3 regions of the Isoptericola sp. S6320L genome follow, and region 2 is predicted to be linked to each of the others. Evidence: riboswitches for the same ligand, from Rfam matches in the RefSeq annotation. Region 2 holds a riboswitch; each other region holds the start of a gene.
What was found. A riboswitch is a leader RNA that binds a small molecule or an ion and turns the genes downstream of it on or off. The one in region 2 is predicted to bind cyclic di-AMP.
Positions count from the first base shown of each region.

Region 1: another riboswitch for cyclic di-AMP. It lies ahead of MWU57_RS04380 (C40 family peptidase); the one in region 2 lies ahead of MWU57_RS11505 (C40 family peptidase).
Region 3: another riboswitch for cyclic di-AMP. It lies ahead of MWU57_RS06795 (M15 family metallopeptidase); the one in region 2 lies ahead of MWU57_RS11505 (C40 family peptidase).

Region 1 covers NZ_JALKAT010000005.1:2,184-9,869, reverse strand. Annotated here, with positions in the region: gene MWU57_RS04415 (LCP family protein) at 1-1,049, shown strand, start outside; gene MWU57_RS04410 (hypothetical protein) at 1,169-1,636, opposite strand; gene MWU57_RS04405 (MarR family winged helix-turn-helix transcriptional regulator) at 1,744-2,169, shown strand; gene MWU57_RS04400 (MFS transporter) at 2,166-3,461, shown strand; gene MWU57_RS04395 (MHYT domain-containing protein) at 3,521-4,297, opposite strand; gene serC (phosphoserine transaminase) at 4,409-5,536, opposite strand; gene MWU57_RS04385 (metal-dependent transcriptional regulator) at 5,641-6,339, shown strand; cyclic di-AMP (ydaO/yuaA leader) riboswitch at 6,500-6,678, shown strand; gene MWU57_RS04380 (C40 family peptidase) at 6,681-7,478, shown strand.
Region 2 covers NZ_JALKAT010000019.1:29,550-37,235, forward strand. Annotated here, with positions in the region: gene clpB (ATP-dependent chaperone ClpB) at 1-120, shown strand, start outside; gene MWU57_RS11485 (response regulator transcription factor) at 89-772, opposite strand; gene MWU57_RS18435 (sensor histidine kinase) at 769-2,157, opposite strand; gene MWU57_RS11495 (hypothetical protein) at 2,250-3,125, opposite strand; gene MWU57_RS11500 (ABC transporter ATP-binding protein) at 3,125-3,838, opposite strand; gene MWU57_RS11505 (C40 family peptidase) at 4,035-4,910, opposite strand; cyclic di-AMP (ydaO/yuaA leader) riboswitch at 4,912-5,056, opposite strand; gene MWU57_RS11510 (septum formation family protein) at 5,382-6,134, opposite strand; gene MWU57_RS11515 (exodeoxyribonuclease III) at 6,178-6,978, opposite strand; gene MWU57_RS11520 (SDR family oxidoreductase) at 7,009-7,686, shown strand, end outside.
Region 3 covers NZ_JALKAT010000008.1:61,222-68,907, forward strand. Annotated here, with positions in the region: gene MWU57_RS06770 (inositol-3-phosphate synthase) at 1-393, opposite strand, end outside; gene MWU57_RS06775 (TetR/AcrR family transcriptional regulator) at 486-1,070, opposite strand; gene MWU57_RS06780 (VOC family protein) at 1,144-1,548, shown strand; gene MWU57_RS06785 (arginine deiminase) at 1,553-2,809, opposite strand; gene MWU57_RS06790 (basic amino acid/polyamine antiporter) at 2,823-4,268, opposite strand; cyclic di-AMP (ydaO/yuaA leader) riboswitch at 4,479-4,630, shown strand; gene MWU57_RS06795 (M15 family metallopeptidase) at 4,719-5,615, shown strand; gene glmS (glutamine--fructose-6-phosphate transaminase (isomerizing)) at 5,625-7,463, opposite strand; gene MWU57_RS06805 (hypothetical protein) at 7,517-7,686, opposite strand, start outside.

The DNA.
Region 1 (7,686 bases), on a different contig from region 2:
CCCCGCCGCGCCGTCACGCCCGCGGCACCCGCCGCCTGAGCAACACCGCCCGCGCGCTCGTCGTCGTGGTGACGCTGGTGGCGGTCCTGGCCGGTGCGGCCTTCGGGGGGATCTGGTGGTTCCAGCAGCGGCTGGACGCGAACGTCGAGAAGCTGGGCGACCCCTTCGCCGAGCTCACGGACCGCCCCGAGCCGGCGCCGTCGGAGGAGGGCACCGAGCTCACCGACATCAACTTCCTCGTGCTCGGGTCGGACTCGCGCGGGTCGGCCGACGGCCTCGCCAGCCTGACCGAGTCCGGTCAGCGGCCCGACGCCATCATGCTCGTCCACCTGCCGGCCGACCGGTCGTCCGCCGTGGTGGTCTCGATCCCGCGTGACTCGTGGGTGGAGATCCCCGGGCACGGCCACGCCAAGATCAACGCCGCCTACGCCTACGGCGGGCCGAGCCTCATGATCGACACGGTCGAGAAGCTCACCGACGTGCGCATCCACCACTTCGTGGTGACCGGGTTCGAGCAGTTCGTCGGGCTGACGGACGCCCTGGAGGGCGTGCAGATCACCGTGCCGGAGGACATCGGCGACGGTGACGACGTGTTCTTCGAGGCCGGCAAGCACATGATGAGCGGCGAGGAGGCGCTGTCGTACACCCGCCAGCGCTACGGGCTGTCCAACGGCGACTTCGGGCGGGTGCAGCGCCAGCAGAACTGGATGCGCGCCATCCTGGGCAAGATCAACAACAACCGCCGCGACCCGGTGATGATGACCCGGTTCTTCGACGAGGTGAGCCACTCCGTCGCCACCGACGACGCCCTGTCGATCACGCGGATGCGGGAGATCTTCGACGAGGCGCGGGAGATCTCCACGAACGACGTGGTGTTCATGACCGCGCCGTACGAGGGCACCGGCCGCTCCGCCGACGGGCAGTCGATCGTGGTGCTGGACGAGGAGCCCTTCGGCAAGCTGACGAAGGCGATCTCGAAGGGCGAGGCGCAGGAGTTCCTGGCGAAGCACGGCGAGGAGCTGGAGCTCCTCCCCGCGACGGTGAAGTAGCGCCGGCGGCTGCGGCCGCGCGAAATGTTGTGGGCGCGATTTCTGGTCCGTTCTGTCCGCTATGGCGGATTTTCGGACCCAGAAATCGCGCCCACAACGCGTGAGCGGGGTGGTGCGGGTCAGGCGGCCGTGTCGAGGGCGACCTGGCCGTCGGTGAAGGTCATCCCCGTGACGACCGTGCCGGGGTGGCGGGCGGCCAGCAGCCGCTGCACGTCCAGCGCGATGCGGGCGTCGGGACGGATCTCCACCGAGCCGGCCGGGAGCCCCTTGGACTCCAGGACGGACTCGATCCGGTTCTTCGCCAGACCGAGCATCTTGTGGGCGGGCAGCCCGCCGGCCGACGCGTCGACGCTCAGGACGGCGACGCCGCCGTCGAACTGCTCGACGCGGAGCTTGGAGCGGACGGCCGGGACGAGCTTCGTCGCCAGCTTGAGCGGACCGGGGAGGCCCTTGACGGAGCGGGCGTCGGCGACGACGTCGAGGACGTCCCCCTGGCCGCCGACGTCGGTGACGAAGCGGGGCAGCGTCGAGCCGCCGAGGAGTCCGAGGGTGTTCAGGGTGTCTGCGAGTGTGAGTTCGGTGCGCACGGCGCACACAGTAGTAGGCCCCGGCCGAGGTCAGACACCCCTTCCGGCCTCTGGCCGTGGTGGATCTCACAGAACATGTCGCCAGGTAATGACCTAGGGTAAGGACAGTGATCGATGATCCCGCCCGGCTCAGCAGCGACCTCCGCGTCGCCCTCACCCGAGCTGCCCGCCGTCTGCGCACGCAGCGCGGAGAGGCCGACCTGCCCGAGGGGCAGTTCGGCGTCCTCGCCGTCCTCGACCGGCACGGCGAGATGAGCCCCGGCGCCCTGGCCGAGCACGAGCGCGTCCGGCCGCCCGCCATGACCCGGGCCGTCACGGCGCTCGCCGAACTCGGCCTCGTCGCCAAGATCGACCACCCCACCGACAAGCGCCAGGTCGTGGTCCGCCTGACCGACGCCGGACGCCACGAGATCGCCGAGACGCGCCGTCGCCGGGACGCCTGGCTCACCTGCCGGCTGGAAGAGCTCGACGCCGACGAGCGCGCCACCCTCGCCGCCGCCACCGAGATCCTCGTGCGGGTGGCGGCCGGATGAGCGCGACCTTCTCCTCCCTGCGCTACCCCAACTACCGCCTCTGGTTCGGTGCCGCCCTGGTCGCCAACGTCGGCACCTGGATGCAGCGCGTCGCCCAGGACTGGTTGGTCCTCACCGACCTCACCGACGACTCCGGCGTCGCCCTCGGCATCACCACCGCCTTGCAGTTCCTGCCGATGCTGCTGCTCGGGCCGTGGGCGGGCCTGCTCGCCGACCGGTTGCCCCGCCGTCGGCTCCTGATGGTCACCCAGGGCGCGATGGGCGTGCTCGCGCTCGGCCTCGGAGTGCTCGTCCTGTCCGGGCACGCCCAGCTCTGGCAGGTGTACGCGTTCGCGCTCGGGCTCGGCGTCGTCACCGCGTTCGACAACCCCGTGCGGCAGACCTTCGTCGCCGAGCTGGTGCCGCCCGAGCGGCTCGCCAACGCCGTCGGGCTGAACTCCGCCTCCTTCAACGCGGCCCGGCTCGTGGGGCCGGGCGTGGCCGGGCTGCTGATCGCTGCCGTCGGGTCCGGCTGGGTGTTCGTCATCAACGGGCTCACCTTCGCCGCCACGATCGCCGCCGTCGCGCTCATGCGACCGGAGGCGACCTGGGCCCGCGAGCCCGCCCCGCGCGGCAAGGGCCAGATCCGGGAGGGCCTGCGCTACGTGCGCGGGCGCAGCGACATCGTGGTGATCATGGTGGTGATGGCCGTCGTGTCCACGTTCGGTCTCAACTTCCAGCTCACCTCGGCCATGATGGCGCGCGTCGAGTTCGAGCGCGGCGCCGGTGAGTTCGGGCTGCTCGGCTCCGTGCTGGCGATCGGGTCGCTGACGGGTGCGTTGCTGGCGGCCCGGCGCGACCGCCCGCGCGTGCGGCTCGTCATCGGTGCGGCGTTCGCGTTCGCCGTCGCGACGGCGGTGATGGCCCTCATGCCGACGTTCCCGTCGTTCGTGGTGGCCTGCATCCCCGTCGGGCTCGCGTCGCTGACCATGATGACGGCGGCCAACTCCACCATCCAGACCTCGACGGACCCGGCGATGCGCGGGCGCGTCATGTCGCTCTACATGATGGTGTTCCTCGGCGCGACGCCGATCGGGTCGCCGATCGTCGGATGGGTCGGCGAGGTGTTCGGGCCCCGCTGGTCGATCCTCATCGGGTCGATCGCCACGCTCGTCGTCGCGCTCGGCGCCACGGTGTGGGCCGTGCGCAACTGGCGGCTCAGGGTGCGCTACCGGCTGCTGCGCCGACCGCACCTCGAGGTCGTGTACCTCGATGCGCCCGCCGCGGACCAGGAGCACGCCCGCGCCGCCTGAGCCGGCGTCGGCCCCCCGGTGCCGGGGGGCCGGGGGGCGTGGTGCCGGGTGGTCGCCGGTCAGCCCTGGGGGAGCGGCAGGCGCTCGGCAAGCTCCTGGCGCTCGCGCATCTCGTCCTCCGTGGGCCACATGAGGACCACGAAGATCAGTGCGACCGTCGTGAGGAAGACCCCCGCGATGAGCGGCCCGAGCAGCTCCATCGCCGAGGTGCCCCCGGGCGCCTCGCCCATCGGGCCCGTCATGTGCATGGCGGCCATACCCGTGTAGTGCATGCCGGCCACCGCCGCGGCCATCACCAGCGCGGCCGCGGTCGCCAGGAGCCAGCCCTTGACGTTGACGCACAGCCACAGCGCAGCCGTGCCGGCGACGACGGCGATCACGAGCGAGACCCCGACCAGCAGCGTGTCGTAGTGGGTCTCGCCGCTCATCACCATCGCCGCCATGCCCATGTAGTGCATGCTCGCGACGCCGAGGCCGACGATCAGGCCGCCGCCGAGGAGGAAGACGAGCCGGTCGCCGAGGAACCCGACGACGAACAGGCCGACCGCCACGACCAGCATCGCCAGCAGGGCGGACACGATGGTCAACGGCACGTCGTACTTGATCGGCATGCCGTCCACGGTGAAACCGAGCATGGCGATGAAGTGCATGACCCAGACGCCGGTGCCGCCGATCGACACGGCCCCGATGGCGAGCCAGATGCTCTTCGCGACGGCGCCCGTGGCGGCGCGCGCCCGGGATGTGGCCGACAGCCCCGTCAGGCAGCCGATGAAGGAGGCGATGTAGCCCGCCAACGGCGTGAGCATCCCGTACGTGAAGTGGTCCATCTCCGGCATGGCAGCCCCTTTGCTCTGACAGGCGTCGGTTTTGTGACGTTTGTCCGGGGAGGCTAGCAGGGAGCGGGTGAAATCGTAGCAGCGAGCGGGTGAAAAATCGGCGGTCCTGCGTCAGTCGAGGGTGTTGACCAGGTAATCTACGCACGCCGTGAGAGCGGCCACGTCCGCGGGCTCGACCGCGGGGAACATCCCGACCCGGATCTGGTTGCGTCCGAGCTTGCGGTAGGGGAACACGTCGAGCACCCCGTTCTCCCGCAGGTGGCCGACGACGGCGCTCGCGTCGATCGCGGGGTCCAGGTCGATCGTCCCCACCACGGTGGACCGTTCCGCCGGGTCCGCGACGAACGGCGTCGCCCACTCGCGCGACTCCGCCCAGCCGTAGAGGGTCGCCGCCGACTCCGCGCAGCGCCCGCTCGACCACTCCAGCCCGCCCTGCCCGAGGATCCACTCCACCTGGTCGGCGAGCATCACCAGCGTGCCGATCGCCGGGGTGTTCAGCGTCTGGTCCTGCCGCGAGTTCTCCAGCGCCGTCGTCAACGACAGGAACTCCGGCACCCACCGGTCGCCCCCGGAGGACTCCACCTCCGCGGCGCGCTCGAGCGCGGCCGGGCTGCACAGCGCGAGCCACAGGCCGCCGTCGGCCCCGAAGACCTTCTGCGGGCCGAAGTAGTAGACGTCCGTCTCGCGGACGTCGACGGGCAGGGCGCCCGCGCCCGACGTCGCGTCCGTCAGGAGGAGCTGGTCGCGGCCCGCAGGCCGGCGCACCGGCGCCATCGCCCCCGTGGACGTCTCGTTGTGCGGCGTGGCATAGACGTCCACGGCGTCCGACGGCGAGAGGTGCGCGACGCTCCCGGGTGCGGCCTCGACGACCTCCGGGTCCGCCAGGAACGGTGCGCGACGTGTCGCCGCGGCGAACTTCGCCCCGAACTCGCCGAACGTCGCGTGTTGGGCCCGCTCGCGGACGAGAGACGCCGTCGCGACCTCCCAGAACGCCGTCGAACCACCGTTGCCGAGCACCACCTCGTATCCGTCGGGGAGGTCGAAGAGGTCGGCGAGCCCCGTGCGCACGCGCCGGACCACGTCCTTGACACCCGCCTGGCGGTGCGAGGTGCCCAGCAGCGGGCGGGTCGGGTCCCCGGCCGTCCCGAGGGCCATGACCTGCGCGGTGCGGACCTTCGAGGGGCCGGAGCCGAACCGGCCGTCCGACGGCAGCAGCGACGAGGGGATCTGCAGGGTCATGGGGGCTCCGTGGCTCGCGTGGTGTGTCCGGCCGCACGGGGGCGGAGGTCGGATCGGTGACGTGTGCGAATAGACTAGGCCCGGGCCTCAAGACGGGAGTGGACGTGACCGACCTGATCGACACCACCGAGATGTACCTGAAGACGATCTACGAGCTGGGCGAGGAGGGCATCACGCCGCTCCGCGCGCGGATCGCGGAACGCCTCGGGCACTCGGGACCGACGGTCTCGCAGACCATCGCGCGGATGGAGCGCGACGGGCTCGTGGTCGTCACGGGCGACCGTCACCTCGAGCTCACCGACGACGGCCGGTCGAAGGCGACGCGGGTCATGCGCAAGCACCGGCTGGCCGAGCGGCTGCTCACCGACGTCATCAAGCTGGACTGGGAGCACGTCCACAACGAGGCGTGCCGCTGGGAGCACGTGATGAGCGATCTCGTCGAGAGGCGCCTCGTCACGCTCCTCGACCACCCGCACCACGACCCCTACGGCAACCCGATCCCCGGGCTGTCGGAGCTGGGCGAGCAGTACGAGGACGTGCCGTTCCTCGAGGGTGTGCAGTCCCTGCCGGCGTTCCTGCGCGGTGGCTCCGAGGAGGTGGCGATCGTGCTGCAGCGCATCGCCGAGCCCGTCCAGGTCGACGACGAGTTCCTCGCCCGGCTGGCCAAGGTCGGGATCGTCCCCGGCGCGCGGATCGAGGCGCGGTCGCTGGGCGACTACTACGCCGTGCAGGCGTCGGGTGCCGACGAGGGGCTCGAGCTGCCCGAGGACCTGGCCAAGCACCTGTTCGTCGCGGCGCGCTGAGCGCCTCGCGGGCGCTCAGCGGGGGCCGCGCCAGCCTTCCGGCGGGGCGCTCCCGGGCGGCGCGCGCGATGCCGTGATCGGAACGTGACATCCCTCGCCGGTTCGGGTACGGTCGGACACGCTCGCGGGAGATTCCTCCGGTGAGTACCGGGACGGACGCCTAACCCTGCCGCCGCCTCGGTTTCCACGGATGACCGCCGGCAGGAGCGGGGGACCCACTTTCGGGCACCGACACGGTGTCCTTGGGGTGAAGTCGCCCAGGACGAGAGTCCTGGGGGGCCGGGTGATTTCTCCCACCCGAACCCGACAGCTGACCTCGTAGGCGACAGGAGAGGTTGAACGTGACTGCTCGCACCACGCGTGCCAAGCACCGTGCCGCACGCCGTCCCATGCTGGCCGCGCCGTCCGCGGCTGCCGGCCGCCGGGCCGCCGTCGTGGCCACCGCTGGTGGTCTGCTCGTGTCGACCATCGGTGGCGCCACCGCTGCCCAGGCTGCCCCGGTCGACCACGACGCGGCCAACAAGCTCAGCACCGTCGACCTCGGCGCGCTGACCGACCAGGCGCGCACGGCGCTCGAGGCGGCCCCCGTGGTCACCGTCGACGCCGACGCCAAGATCACCGTCGAGAAGGTCACGGCCAAGATCGCCGAGGCGGCCGAGATCAAGGCGGCCCCCGAGCCCGAGCCGGAGCCCGTCCGCGAGGTCGCGCCGTCCCGTTCGGGCGAGCGCACCGCCGTCGACACCAGCACCAGCAGCGAGACGTCGTCCTCCTCGTCCTCGTCCACGTCGGCCGCCCCGGCCTCGGCCAACGGCTCGACGATCATCTCGATCGCCTCCCGCTACGTGGGCGTCCCGTACGTCTCCGGTGGGACCTCGCCGTCCGGCTTCGACTGCTCGGGCTTCACGCAGTACGTGTTCGCGCAGGCCGGCGTCTCGCTGCCGCGCAGCTCGTCGGACCAGCGCTACTCGGGCACCGTCGTCTCGCGGTCCGCCGCGCAGCCGGGCGACCTCATCTGGTCCCCGGGCCACATCGCCATCTACGCCGGCGGCAACACGCAGATCGACGCCCCGCGTCCGGGCAAGACGATCCAGTTCCGCAGCATCTGGCAGTCGAACCCCACGTTCATCCGCGTGGGCTGACGCCCCGTCGTACCGATCGAGGCCCCGTCGCGCAGTGCGCGGCGGGGCCTCGTCGCGTCCCGGGGCCCGCAGGGGTCGCTCGGCGCGGCGACACCGTTCCGACGAGGAGTCGTCCGGGCGGTGAGATCGAGGGCCTCAGCGGGGCGCCCAGAGGCCCCGGGAGGGGTAAGGGGGCACGTGTCGCACGTCGCCGTGACCTAAACGTGAC
Region 2 (7,686 bases):
GGGGACCGGCTGGCCCGGCTCCTGCTCTCCGGTGACGTGACCGACGGCGACCGGGTCGTCGTCGACCGCGACCCGGAGGGCGGGGGGCTCACCGTGGCCCCGGAGGTGCTGAACGCCTGACCGGGCCCGCGACCCCGTGCTCGAACGCCCACACGACCAGCTGGACGCGGTCGCGGGTGCCGGTCTTCGTCATGACCCGGCCCAGGTGGGACTTGACGGTGCTCGGTTCGAGGAACAGCGCGGCGGCGATCTCCGCGTTCGACGACCCCCGGCACAGCAGGGTGACGATCTCGTGCTCGCGCGGCGTCAGCAGACCGGCCGCGCCGTCGTCGCGCGGCGCGGGCGCCCGCCGGCGGGCGAACTCGTCCAGGACGCGCCGGGTGAGCGAGGAGTCCACGAGCCCGTCGCCCGACGCCACCCGCCGGACCGCGTCGACCAGCACCTCCGGCTCGGCGTCCTTGAGCAGGAACCCGCTGGCCCCGGCCTCGAGGGCGCCGAACACGTAGTCGTCCAGGTCGAACGTGCTCACCACGAGCACCGGCACCGGGTCGACGACGCCGGGCCCGGCCAGCTCCCGGGTCGCGGTGATGCCGTCGCCCCCGGGCATGCGGACGTCCATGCACACGACGTCGGGACGCACCCGCCGGACGACCTCGACGGCCTGGGTGCCGCTGGAGGCCTCGCCCACGACGTCGATCCCCTCGGAGCCGAGGATGACCGCGAAACCCGCGCGGACCACGGACTGGTCGTCGACCAGCACCACCCGGGTCACGACGCCTCCTGCCCGACGCCGGGGCGGGTCGGCTCCTGCAGCGTCTCGGCGCCGGGCGCCGCGCGGCCGATGGGTACCTCGCGGGGGACCGCCAGGCGGACGAGCCAGGCGCCGTCGGGCGTGACCGAGGCCTGCAGCGTGCCGCCGACCAGGGCGGCGCGCTCGGACATGCCGATGATGCCGTGCCCCGGCGGTGCGGCCCGCCCGGGGCGTCCCTCGGCGGGCCGGCCGGCCGCCGCCGGGCCGTCGCCTGGCACGACGACGCGGTTGCGCACGGTGAGCACCACCTCGTCCGGCCGGTGGTCGACGACGACGGTGACGGGCTGGCCGGGCGCGTGCCGGCGGGCGTTCGCGAGCGACTCCTGCAGCACCCGGTAGACGGTGCGCTGGGCGTTCGGCGGGAGGTCCTGCTCGGTACCCCGGACCTCGTGGCGGACGTCCGCACCCGTGGACCGGGCGAGGGTGAGCAGCGCCGGCAGGTCGTCGAGGGTGGGCTGCGGTGCGTCGCCGTCGCGGCCGTCGGCCCGGTCGCCGGACCGCAGCAGGCCGACGACGAGGCGCAGGTCGTCCAGCGTCGAGCGGCCCTGCGTGCGGATCCAGCGCAACGACTCCCGCGCGCGGTCCGGGTCCGTGCCGACGAGACGCTCCGCCGCGGCGGCCTGGACGACGATGCCGGACAGGTGGTGCGCGGCGACGTCGTGCAGCTCGCGCGCCATGCGGCCGCGCTCCTCGAGCACCGCGCGGGCCGCCAGCGCCTCCCGCTCACGCTCCGCCTGCTCGACACGTTCGCGCAGCTGCGTCTCCAGCTCCCGGCGGGTGCCGACGTACACACCGACGGCTGTGGCCGCCACGTAGGCCAGCACCGCGGACAGCAGCCCGGTCCAGAGCTGGGTCGCGGCGGTGCCGGCGGCGGGGAGGTGCTCGGGGACGGGTCCCGTGAGCACGAACGCGAGGACGGTCTGCACGACCGCCGCCGCGCCCGACCACCCGAGCGCGCCGCGCCGCGGGAGGTGCGCGCCCACCGAGTAGGCCGCGACCAGCGTGGCCGGCGCCTGGAAGGTCATGAGCGGAGGCAGGACCGCCACGAGCGCCACCTGGGCGGCGGCGACGAGCGCGAGGCAGAGCAGCGGGGACCGCCGGCGCAGGGTCAGGAGCATGGCCTGGGCGACGATGACGCCGACCACCGCGAGGCGCCCGCCGGTCCCGAGGTGCCCGGCGTCGGCGGCCTGGCCGACGAGCGGTGCGACCACCTCGTCGAACGCCACCCGCTCCACCACCAGGAAGAGGACGAGCGTCAGGGCACCGACCACCGCCCCGAGCGCGGCGTCGCGGGCGGTGGGGGTGGCACGGGCGGCGCGGAGACGCCGGAACAGGGGGCCGGTCACGCGGTGCCTTCCGTCCGTCGGGTGCTGGGGCGAGGATACCGGTGGCCCGGCAGACCGGGCCGGGAGGCCACGGTCCGCCGGACGCGCCGGGGTCACACGAGGTCGCGGCGGCGGAACGTGACCGCCCCGGAGCCGAGCACGACGACCACCCACGCGGCGAGCCCGGCGAGGGCGGCTGCCACCCCGATCGTCCCGGCGTCACCGAGGAGGCCGGCGGCGCCCTGGCCGGTCGACGCGAGCGCGCCGAGGGTCAGGGGCATCCACGACACGGCGGAGGAACCGCCGGACAGCAGGGCGACGACCGTCTGGACCATGGGCTCGACGAAGGCGACCGCCACGACCACGACGACCGCGGCGACCTGGCCCCGCACGAGGATGCCGACCCCCAGGCCCAGCCAGGCGAACGCGACGAGGACGCACAGACCGCGCGCCCAGATCCCCAGGACGTCACCGGCCCCGAGGGCCAGCCCGGTGCCCGGTGCGGTCAGCAGCGCGGACGCGAGGCCGAGCGCCGAGACGAGCGCGAGCCCGGCACCGATCGTCGCCGCCGCCGCGGCCGTCGCGCCCACCTTGCCCAGCAGGACGCGGGTGCGCGACGGGACCACGAGCGCGGTCGGGACGATGCCGCCCGTGCGGAAGTCCGTCGTGCCGGCGAGCGCGCCCAGGATGAGCATGCACAGGGTCGCGACCCCGACGGATCCCGTGCCCGACGGCCCGTTGCCGAGCAGGTCGAGCATGCCGCGCTGGACGGAGGCGCTGCCCAGGTCCGTCAGGGCGGCCAGGTCGGGGACCAGGTCCGCGGCCGGACCGGTCGGCCCCTCGGTGGCGGCGAGCTCGTCGAGGCCCTCGAGCAGGCGGGGCAGCAGGATGGTCACCGTCTGGAGGAGCGCGGCGCCGGCGAGCGCGACGATCCCGATGATCCACGGCGACCGGGTGGAACGGAGCTTGAGCATCTCGGCACGGAACATCAGCGGACTCCTGCGGTGGTGGCGGTCAGGTCGAGGTAGACGTCCTCGAGGGAGGCGTCGCGGACGAGCTCGTCCAGCGGGCCCGCGGTGATGACCCGGCCCTGTCCGACGACGACGACGTCGTCGGCCACCTGCGTCACCTCGGCGAGGACGTGGCTGGCGAGCAGGACGGCACCGCCGCCGTCGGCGAAGGACCGCAGCATCTCGCGCAGCCAGCGCATGCCGGCCGGGTCGAGCCCGTTGGCGGGTTCGTCGAGGACGAGCACCGCCGGGTCGCCGAGGAGCGCGGCGGCCAGCCCGAGCCGCTGCCGCATCCCCAGCGAGTAGGTGCGCACCCGGCGGTCGGCGGCGGGTGTCATCGACACGATCTCCAGGACGTCGTCGACCCGGTGGGCGGGGAGCCCGGCCGCCAGGGCGAGGATCCGGAGGTGGTCCCGGCCGGTGCGGCCGGGGTGCAGGCCACCGGCGTCGAGCAGCGCGCCCACGGTCCGGGCGGGCTGGTCGAGGTCGTGGTGGCGGCGACCCTGGACGAGTGCCTCACCGGCGGTGGGTGCGGCGAGCCCGAGCAGGACGTGCAGGGTGGTGGTCTTGCCGGCGCCGTTCGGGCCGAGCAGACCGACGACGCGGCCCGGTTCGACCGTCAGGTCGACGTCGTGCACGGCGTCGAACGCTCCGTACGACTTGCGGAGCCCGGTGATCTGGATGGCGGGCACGTGATCCCCTCTCGCGTGTGGCCGGGCCGGTTCCGGCGCGGTGCTCCCAGCCTGGCCGGGGCGGTGTCGTCGTCGCTTCTGGCGGGAGGGGGAACGTGGCCTACGACTTTTGGGGGAACGCCGCACGCCCGTGCCCGGCACGGCTCGAACAGGTCGAGCCGTGCCGGGCACGGGCGTGCGGTGCGTGCGGTGCGCGTCAGACGCGGACGAACGTGGGGTTGTCCTGCCACATCTTGCGCTTGACGACGCCGACGCCGGGACGCGCCGACTCGATGATCTTGCCGTTGCCGGCGTAGATCGAGACGTGGCCCGGGGTGTAGACGATGTCACCGGGGCGGGCCTGGGACCGCGAGACCGCCTTGCCGGCCCGCTTCTGCGCGGACGTGGTGCGCGGCAGGTTCTTGCCGGTCGCCTTCTTGTACACGTACGAGGTGAAGCCGGAGCAGTCGAAGCCCGACGACGGGCTGGTGCCGCCGTAGGAGTAGCGGTAGCCGACGTACCGGTTGGCGACCTGGACGACCTTGGCCCCGCTCGTCTGCTTCGCCTTCACCCGGATGGTGCGGTGCTTCTTGACCTTGGCCAGGCCGGTGGACTTGGCGGGCACGACGGTCAGGCGGATGCGGTTCTTGCCGACGTCGTAGTGCTTCAGCAACGGCTTCATGCGCACGATGCCGTTCTTGTTGAGCTTCTTGACGTTGACCTTCTTGCCGTCGACGAAGAGCCGGACCCGGCCCTTGACCGCGTCGCCGCCCTTCGTGGCCTGGACGGTGAACCGGGGACGGGTGCTGCCCTTGCCCTGCTTGGCGGTCTTGCGCGAGACCGACACCTTGACGACGGGCTTGGAGGTCCGGGCCGTGACGAGCCCGTGGCCGGTGGTCGAGAGGCCGGCCGTCGAGGTGGCCGCCGCGGTGGACGGGGCGGGTGCTGCCGAGGCCTGGCCGGCTCCGGCGACGAGGGTGCCACCGGCGAGCGCGGCGGACAGGGCGATGGCGACGGTCGAGCGTCGCAGGCGCGGCATGCGCGCCGTGGTGGCGTCCTGCGGGCGCGCACCACTGTGGTGAGTGATGGACATGCTGACCTCTCGAGCCTGCGAGATGAGCTGTCGGATGAGGCCGAGAAGTGATGGCCCGCCGTCGTGGGACGGCTTAACCCCGAGGGCGGCACGAGTCCGCCCGAAGAACGTGGTTCTCCCGCTGCTGCCGTGGGTTCGGTGATGCCGGGCCGCCGGCAGCACTCGGCTTGCGGCCCGACCGTTCACCCCAGACGTGGGGCGACCCGCGAACGCTAACGACGGATCCCGGTCAGATCACAGTCGGATAACGGTGAGTTGCAGGGTCGTTCGCGAAGAACCCGTGAAGAAATCCGTCCGGGAGAACATCGGGGGCGAGTGCGGCAAATGCCGCTATATCTCGCCGGGCGCGGACAGATCGGCGGTCGATATGTCGTCGATGCCCGGTCCTGGCAGCTCGACGCGCGGGGCGCACCGGCACCATCGATGCAGGTCGGGCGCGGATCTTCACAACTCGGCGGCCCCTGGGCAGGCTCACTCCAGCAGGGTGCCGGTCCGCGGCGCGGCCGAGACGGTCACGCAGAGCCCGGCGCGGTCGCCCGCTTCCCACGACTCCTCGCTGGGTGTCCACAGGACCCACGTCAGGTCGTCCGCCAGCCCGGAGGCCTCCGCCCGCGCGCCGACCAGCTCGGGGGTGCACGCCCGTGCGGCGCGGGCCTGCACGACGTCGGCGCCCGGCCACACCTCGTCGACCGTCGAGTCGTGCCGCCCGACGACCTGGGCGACGTGCGCGTCTCGGCACGGCACCACCTCGACGGTGCCGACCGTCGCGGAGTCCGGCACGTCGGCCAGGCACGAGCCCAGCACGAGCTGGACGGCGTTCACCGTGCCGGGCTCCGCGACGTCGCCCGCCACCGGCTCCCAGGCCCGGTCGTGCGCGCGGTTCACGAGCCACGAGCCGCCCGCCGCCGCCACCACGACCAGCACCACCACGCCCAGCACGGACAGCACCCAGCCCCGTGCCCGACGGCGCGCGGCGGCCCGGGCGGCGGGCGTCGGCCCCCCGGGGGCGCCCCAGCGCGCCCCGTAGGCGGTCGGGTCCTCCGGCGTGGCCAGCCCACCCGCCGGGACCGGCCGGTCGACCGGGGTGCCGCCGTCGGCCCCGGGGTGGCCCGGAACCGCCGGACCGGCGGGACCTGCCGGCTCCACGGAACCTGCCGGACCTGCCGCGCCGGGGCCGGGGGAGACGAACAGCGGGTCCTCGGAGCGGTCCGGAACGTCGGTCATGGGAACAACCTAGAGCGTGCGGCTGGGTCCGCGGGTGCCGCGGTCAGCCCGCGAGGTCCAGGACGACCGGCACGTGGTCGCTCGCCCCCTTGCCCCGCCGCTCGTCCCGGTCCACGGTCACCGCCGTGACCCGGTCGCGCAGCGCCGGCGAGGCGTACGCGAAGTCGATCCGCAGCCCCTTGTTCCGCGGGAACGCGAGCTGCTGGTAGTCCCAGTACGTGTAGGTGTGCTCGGCCGGCAGGTGCTCGCGCGTCACCTCGGTGTACCCGGCGCCCTCGAACGCCGCGAACGCGGCCCGCTCCGCCGCCGAGACGTGCGTGTGGCCCTCGAACGCCGTCACGTCCCACACGTCCGTGTCCCGCGGGATCACGTTCCAGTCGCCCAGGAGCCCGACCTGCGCCGTCGGGTCGGCCGCCAGCCACCCCGCGGCCTGCGCCCGCAGCCCGTCGAGCCAGGCGAGCTTGTAGGCGTAGTGCGGGTCGGTCAGCGTGCGGCCGTGCGGCACGTACAGCGACCACACCCGCACGCCGCCGCACGTCGCGCCGATCGCGCGGGCCTCGACCCGCGGCTCCTGCCCCGGCTTGCCGAACGCCGGCTGCCCGGCGTACGACGTCTCGACCTCCTTCAGGCCCACGCGCGAGACGATCGCGACGCCGTTCCACTGGTGGTACCCGGTGTGGGCGACCTCGTAGCCCGCCGCCTCGAACGGAGCGACCGGGAGCTGGTCGTCACGGCACTTCGTCTCCTGGATCGCGAGCACGTCGATGCTCGAACGCTCCAGGAAGGCCAGCACCCGGTCCAGCCGGGTTCGCAGGGAGTTCACGTTCCACGTGGCGATACGCACGCAGGCACCCTAGGCACATAGAGTGCGGTCATGGGAACCGCGCTCGTCACCGGTGCCACCGCCGGCCTCGGACTGGAGTTCGCCTGGCAGCTCGCCACGGCGCGACACGACCTCGTGCTCGTGGCGCGCACCACCGAGCGCCTCGAACAGGTGGCCGGGCAGATCCGCGCCGCCGCTGGGGTCCAGGTGGAGGTGCTGCCCGCCGACCTCTCCGACGCCGACGACGTCGCCCGGGTCGCCGAGCGGCTCGCCGTCGCGGGGGACGAGCCGGGCGAGGACCGCCGTCCCGTGGGCCTGCTCGTCAACAACGCCGGGTTCGCCACCGCGCAGCGGTTCGTCGGGGGAGACGTCGGCACCGAGCTGGACGCCGTGGACGTCATGGTGCGCGCCGTCGTGCAGCTCAGCCACGCGGCCGTGGGGCAGATGACCGCCCGCGGGCGGGGCGCCGTCCTCAACGTCGGCTCGGTCGCCGCCCTCACCGCCGGCGGCACCTACGCCGCCGCCAAGGCCTACGTCCGGTCCTTCACCGAGGGGCTCGCCGTCGAGCTGCGGGGCTCCGGCGTGACCGCCACGGTGCTGTGCCCCGGCTTCACGCACACCGAGTTCCACGACCGCGCCGGGCTGTCGATGAGCCAGGTGCCCGACGGCGCGTGGCTCGGTGCCCCGTTCGTGGTGGCGCAGGCGCTCGCGGACGTGCGCCGCGGCGTC
Region 3 (7,686 bases), on a different contig from region 2:
CTCGGCCCGGAAGGACCGCAGGTCCTGCTCGAGCCGGTCGGTGGTGGCCCGGTCCGCGGCGCCGGTGGCGCCCGGGCGGACCCGGGCGTCGATCTCGGCGAGCTCGTCGAGCACCTCCGCGACCGTGCCGGGCGGCACCACGCCCGAGCGCGCGAGCTCGTGGGCCCGTTCGACCATGCTGCCGGCGAGGTCGTGCCCGCCGAACACCAGGCCGTCGAGGGCCGGCAGCCCTGCTCGGGACACTTCCTCGAGCTCCGTGACCAGACCGGTCGGCGCGGTGCCGCCCCGCGCGAGGGCGAGCGCGCCCACGGTGGCGGTCGTCGCGACCGAGCCGCGAGCGCCGATGAACCAGACACCGGTACGGGTTCCACGGACGTCGTCATCATTGACCATGTCGCGCACACTACGCGACTTCTGTTTGCTGTCAAGCAAATGTCGGGCCACTTCTGCACCCGCAGATCGTGACGCTGCGCGCCCCCCGCGCGTCAGGGCGGCGGCGCCACCGCGTCGAGCAGGACGTCGAGCGCCCGGTGCGCGGCGTCGCGCGCTCCCGCGTCGCCGTCGCGCTCCGCGAGCCACAGCGCAGCCTCGTTCATCGCGCCGGAGAGCTGAGCGGTCAGCGCGTCGAGCAGGGCCGCGGGCACCCCCGCCTCGGCGAGGGCTTCCCGCAGGTGGACGGCCGACGACTCGGCGTCCCGGGCCCGCCACTCCTGCCACCCGACGACGGCGGGCGCCTCGACGAGCAGGATGCGCACCATCCGCGGCGCGGTGATCGCGTCGAGGAACGCGTGGCTCCCGGCCCGCAGCCGGTCCGCGGGTCCGCCGTCGGCGGCCTCTGCGGCTTCGACGAGAGCCGCCGCGACCTCTCGCTGCAGGTGCGCGGTCACCGCCCGGAACAGGCCGGCCTTGCTCCCGTAGTGGTGATAGACGGCCCCCCGCGTCACCCCGCCCGCGGCGGCGACGTCGTCGAGCGCGACGGCGGCGTAGCCCCGCTCGGCGAACAGGTCGGCGGCGATCTCGACGAGACGCCGGGCCGTCTCGGCGGCGGCCGCGGCGGTGGCGCGTGGCATGGGTCCTCCTGGCATACACAGCGTATGTATAGTGGTTGACATACGCAGTGTACGTATCGAGCCGAGGAGCGCCATGACCGCCACCAGCTTCTACCCCGTCCTCATGTCCGCGGACGTGAGCGCCGCCGCCGACTTCTACCGCCGCGTCCTCGGCTTCGAGACCACGTTCGAGGCCGACTGGTACGTGAGCCTGCGTCGCGGCGCGTTCGAGCTGGCCCTGCTCGACGCCGCGCACCCCACCGTGCCCGCCGGGTTCGGCCGCCCCGTCCAGGGACTGCTGCTCAACCTCGAGGTGACCGACGTCGACGCGGAGCACCGCCGTCTGGTCGCGGAGCACGGCCTCGAGCCCGTGCTGGCGCTGCGCGACGAGGACTTCGGGCAGCGGCACTTCATCGTCGAGGCGCCCGACGGCGTCCTCGTCGACGTCATCCAGCCGATCGAGCCGTCGCCCGCGTTCGCCGCGGCCTACCGGGAGTGAGCGCTCAGTCCAGCGGGTCCCGCACGATCGGGCACGTCATGCAGTGCCCGCCACCGCGCCCGCGACCGAGCTCGGCGCCGACGATCGTGATGACCTCGACGCCCGCGCGCCGCAGCGCCGCGTTGGTGAGCGTGTTGCGGTCGTAGGTGAAGACCACCCCGGGCTCGAGCGCCACCGCGTTGTTGCCCGAGTCCCACTGCTGGCGTTCCGAGGCGTACACGTCCCCCGCCGTCTCGACCACGCGCAGCCGGTCCAGCCCCATGGCGTGGGCGACCACGTCGACGAACGGGGTGCCCCCGCGGTCCGTGACCTCCACGCCGGGCGAGCGGTCGGTCGGGCGCAGGACGTACGGGTGGATGCTGTCGACGATGGTCGGGTGCACCGTGACCAGGTCCCGGTCGGCGAACGTGAACACGGTGTCCAGGTGCATCGCCGCCCGCAGCCGCGGCATGCCGGCCACGACCACCTGCTGCGCCGCTCCGGCGTCGAACAACGCCTTGGCGAACTGGCTGATGGCCTGGCGCGACGTCCGTTCGCTCATGCCGACCAGGACGACGCCGGCACCCACCGGCATGACGTCGCCGCCCTCGAGCGTGGCCTGACCCCAGTCCTGCTCCGGGTCCCCCCACCACACCGTGGCGTCCCGGTACTCCGGGTGGAACGAGTAGATCGCCTTCATCAGCAGCGTCTCGTCCTTGCGTGCCCGCCAGTACAGCGGGTTGAGCGTGAGGCCGCCGTAGATCCAGCACGTCGTGTCCCGGGTGTACAGGGTGTTCGGCAGCGGCGGCAGCAGGTACTCCCGGGCGTCCGGCGCTTCCTGGGCGAGCGACACGTAGCCCGTGCGGTAGTCCCCCGGCAGGTCGGCCGTGGACAGCCCACCCACCAGGAACCGGGACAGCTCCTGCGGCGACAGCGAGTCGAGATAGGCGCGGGTGCCCTCCACGAGCCCGAGCCCGACCCGGTTCGGCACCACCTTGCGGTCCAGCAGCCACGACCGCGCCGCGGGCAGCGCCATCGTCTCCGCGAGCAGGTCGTGCAGCTCCACCACCTCGACGCCCCGGTTCGTCAGCTTGTTGACGAAGTCCAGGTGGTCGCGCTGGGCCGCCTCGACCCACATGACGTCGTCGAACAGCAGCTCGTCGGAGGTGGTCGGGGTCAGGCGCTCGTGCGCCAGGCCCGGCGCGCACACCAGGACCTTGCGCAGCCGGCCCACCTCGGAGTGGACGCCGTGCGTCACGGCGCCGCCCACGTGTGCAGTCATGCTTCTCCTTCGCTCACAGGGATATCCAGCCCGACACGAGCCCGACGACGCCGGCCACCGCCCCGGCCGTGACGGCCAGGAAGACGACCAGCTCGGCCGGCGCGAACACCCGCCGACCCTGCTCACGGCGCGTCATCGCGAACAGCAGCGTCGCCGGGGCGTAGAAGATGAGGGAGATCAGCAGGAACGACAGCCCCGCCGCGAAGACCAGGAACGTGGTGTAGACCGTCGCCAGCACCGCCACCACCAGGTCGGCGCGCAGCGTCGCCCGCGGGGCGCCGTCGTACGTCTCGCGCGTCGCGCGGAGCTTGAGCGCGTAGGCCGCGGCGAACAGGAACGGGATCACCGACATCGCGGCGGTGAGGTCGAGCGCGAAGTCGAACGCGTCGGCGGAGAACAGGGTGACCACCAGCACGACCTGCGACAGCAGGGTGCTGAGGAACAGGGCGTTCACCGGCACGTCCCGGTCGGTGGCGCGCGCGAGGAAGCGCGGCATGTCGCGGTCCTTGGCCGCCACGTAGAGCACCTCGGCGGCCATCAGCGTCCAGGCGAGGTAGGCACCCAGCACCGAGATGATCAGGCCGACGCTGACGAAGGCGGTCCCCCCGTCACCGACGGCGGCCTCCAGCACCCCGGCCATCGACGGCTGCCGGAGCTCGGCGATCTCCTCCACCGGCATGATCCCGTAGGACACCATCGTCACCGACGCGAACACCGCGAGCACGCTGCCGAACCCGAGCAGGGTCGCCCGACCGACGTCCTCCCGGCGGCGCGCGTGCCGCGAGTAGACGCTGGCCCCCTCCACGCCGAGGAACACGAAGACCGTCACGAGCATGGTGTCGCGCACCTGGTCGAAGAGGGACCCGTAGGACTCCCCCGCCCAGTTCCCGGCGAAGACGGCCGGGTCGAAGACGAAGACGGCGATCAGCACGAAGACGACGATCGGCACCAGCTTGGCCACGGTGACGACCCTGTTGATCGCCGTGGCCTCCTGGATCCCCCGCCGCACGAGCAGGAAGAACAGCCACAGCCCGGCGGACGACAGCGCGACCGCGAGCAGCGTGTCGCCGGCACCGAGCTGCGGGAACCACGCGCCCAGCGTGGACATGATGAGGACCCAGTAGGTCACGTTGCCGACGCAGGCGCTCGCCCAGTAGCCCGCCGCCGAGAAGAACCCCGTGTAGTCGCCGAACCCGGCCTTGGCGTAGGCGTAGACCCCGGCGTCGAGCTCCGGCTTGCGGACCGCGAGCCGCTGGAAGACCAGCGCCAGGGTGAGCATGCCCGCCCCGGCGACCGCCCAGGCGACGATCGCCCCGGCGACACCGGTCTCCTGGGCGAAGCGGCGCGGCAACGAGAACACGCCGGCACCGACCATCGACCCGACCACCATCGCGGTGAGGGTGAGCACGCCCACGCGGGTGCCCGTCGAGGGGCCAGCCCCGTCAGTCCGCTCCGCCATGTCGCCGCCCCACCCGCGCCGTCGGTCGCCGTCCTCGCGATCCTGGCAGGCGCCGAGGAGCAGCGCACCCGGAGGCGCACCGCAGGCGCACCCCGAGACACCATCCGGCATGCCGTTATCCGTTCGTGACAAACCCGGTCCCGGCGGGGTAGGTTCTGCCTACCTCGCCAGGTCGCGGGGTACGTCGCGCGGGCGCCGAGCCCTGTCACCGTGCGTCGTCGACCGAAGCAGACACGGGGCGGGGGAACCAACGACGGGCGCCACGGCGCCCTTGGGGTGAAGCCGACGCGCAGTGCGCGTCGGCCGGGTCAGTCTCCGACCCGAATCCGACAGCTAACCCCGAAGGCGACAGGAGATGACGATGACCAGGCACACCCGCGCGCCCGGCCGCACCGGCGGGGCGACCACGTCCAGCACCACCCCGACCCCGCGCCGCCGCGAGGGGGCCCGATGAGCCGGGCGCGCCGCGGCCGGCACTTCGCCGAGCCGCCCGCCCGCGCTCCCCGCGCGACCCGCTCAGCCGGTGCGACCCGCTCAGCCGGTCCGACCCGCTCGACCGGTGCCGCGCGCGCCGCCCGTCCGCCCCGCGCTGGCCGGGTCGGCGCCGGATTCGCCCTCGCGCTGGCCACCGCGTCCGCCGTCGTCGCCCCCGCCGTCCTGCCGGAGGAGGCCAACGCCGAGGGCAGCGCCACCACGACCATCGACCCGGCGACCCTGGCCGCGGCCGAGCGGGCCGTCGCCGAGCGGTCCGACGGTGCGGCCGCCTCGCGTTCCGGCACGGCCCGCGCACCACGCTCCGTGGAGGCCGTCGTCGTCGACCAGGGGGCCAAGGTGTCCCGGGACGGCGACCGCATCGACCGGGACGCGATCAAGATCGTGCCGGCCGAGCCGGCACCGGCCGCGCCGGACGAGCGCGTGCCGCCACCGGGCTGCGACCCGAGCATCGACCCTCAGGGCAGCAACGGCCGCCTCTCGACGGCCGACCTCTGCGCGCCGTGGGACGGCGCGGTGCTCCTGCGCGCCGACGCCGCGACCGCCCTCGCCGCGCTGAACGACGCGTACGTCGAGCAGTTCGGCGAGCGGATGTGCATCACGGACGGCTACCGCAGCTACGACCAGCAGGTCGTGCTCAAGGGCCTGAAGCCGGGCCTGGCGGCCACCCCGGGCACGTCGAACCACGGCTGGGGCCTGGCGATCGACATCTGCCCGGAGTCGTACTCCGGCGACCGCTGGGCCTGGCTGGCCGAGCACGGCCCCGCGGCGGGGTGGACCAACCCGGCCTGGGCCCGCCAGGGCGGTGCGGGACCCTACGAGCCGTGGCACTGGGAGTTCTCCCCCGCCGCGTAGCGGGGCGCGTCACTCCACGGTGACGGACTTCGCCAGGTTGCGCGGCCGGTCGACGTCCTCGCCGAGCGCCACGGCGGCGTGGTAGCCGAGGAGCTGGGTGGGGATCGTCAGGAGGATCGGGTCGAGCTCGACCTCGTTGCGCGGCACCTCGATCCGGGAGGTCGCCGCGTCGCCGAGCTCGACGCCCGGGTGCGTGATCGCGACGACGGCGCCACCGCGGGCCCGGATCTCCTGGGCGGCCGTGATGTTGCGCTCCACGAGGTCGTCGTCCGGGATGATCGCGACCGACGGCAGCTCGGGGCTGATGAGGGCGAGCGGGCCGTGCTTGAGCTCGCTCGTCGGGTACGCCTCGGCGTGCCGGTAGGTGATCTCCTTGAACTTCTGCGCACCCTCGCGCGCGACGGGGTAGCCCCGCACGCGGCCGACGAAGAACAGGCTCGGAGCCGTCGAGAGCTCCTTCGCGGCGGCGGCGAGCGCCTCCTCGCCGGCCAGGATCTCGGCGATCTGGCCGGGGATCGCCCGCAGCCCGGCGATGATGCGCCGGCCGTCGGCGAACGACAGGTCGTGCACCCGGCCGAGCGTGAGCGCCAGCAGCGCGAAGCCGATCGACATGTGCGTCAGCGCCTTGGTGGAGGCCACCGCGACCTCGGGGCCCGCGTGCAGGTAGACCCCGCCGTCGACCTCCCGGGCGATGGACGAGCCCACGGCGTTGACGAGGCCGACGACGGTGCCGCCCTTGCGCTGCACCTCGCGCACCGCGAAGAGCGTGTCGGCGGTCTCGCCGGACTGGCTGACGACCACGTAGAGCGTGCTCGGCTCGATGATCGGGTTGCGGTAGCGGAACTCGCTCGCGGGCTCGGCGTCGGCGGGGATGCGCGCCAGGTCCTCGATCATCGAGGCCCCGAGCTGGCCGACGTAGTAGGCGGACCCGCAGCCGAGCACCTTGACGCGCTCGAAGCGGCGCAGGTCCCGCGGTTCGAGGTTGAGGCCGGCGAGCTTGGCGGTGCCGAAGCGGTCGTCGAGGCGCCCGGTGAGCATCCGCTCCACGGACTCCGGCTGCTCGTGGATCTCCTTGTGCATGAAGTGCTCGTGGCCGTCGAGCTCCAGCTCCTCGACGGTGAGGTCGATCGTGACGGCGGCCCGCGCCGTGCGCTCCTCGCCGTCGGTGAAGCTGTGGAAGCCGTCGGCGGTGACGGTGGCGAAGTCGCCGTCGTCGAGCAGCACGACCTGGCTGGTGTGCCGCACGATCGCGGCGGGGTCCGAGGCGACGAACATCTCGCCGTCGCCCACGCCGAGCAGCAGCGGGGAGCCGTTGCGCGCCACGACGATCCGCTCGGGGGTCTGGGTGTCGAGCACGGCGAGGGCGTACGTCCCCACGATCTGCCCGACGGCGGTACGCACCGCGTCCTCGAGGCTCAGCCCGGTCGCGAGCTCGCGCGCCACGAGGTGGGCGACCACCTCGGTGTCCGTGTCGGAGGTGAGCTCGACGCCGTCGTCGGCCAGCCGGCTGCGCAGCGTCGCGAAGTTGTCGATGATCCCGTTGTGGACCACGTGGACCCGGCCGTCGGCCGAGGTGTGCGGGTGGGCGTTGCGCTCGCTGGGCTCGCCATGGGTCGCCCAGCGCGTGTGGCCGATGCCGGTGGTGCCGGCGAGCCGCGCGGGCAGGGCGGCCTCGAGGTCACGGACGCGACCCTGGGCGCGGACCACCCGCGACGGGTTGGCGCTCGAGCGCGGGTTGAGCACGGCGACGCCGGCCGAGTCGTAGCCGCGGTACTCCAGGCGTGTCAGGCCCTCGACGAGGACGGGCGCTGCCTGCTGGGGGCCGACGTAGCCGACGATTCCGCACATGGGTGCTGCTCCAGGGTGGTGACGGGCGTGAGGGGTGGATGCCTGCCGGCGACCTAGCCGTAGACGATCCGGCGGACCTGGCGCTCGGTGAGCTCCGGCGCGGCCACGACGCGGTCCTGCAGCTCCGTGGTGATGCGCGCGTAGATCTCGGCGTTGCGGTGCCCCGAGGTCTGCAGGGCCGCGTGGCGGCGCCGGACGTAGTCCTCGACCGGTTCGGAGTACC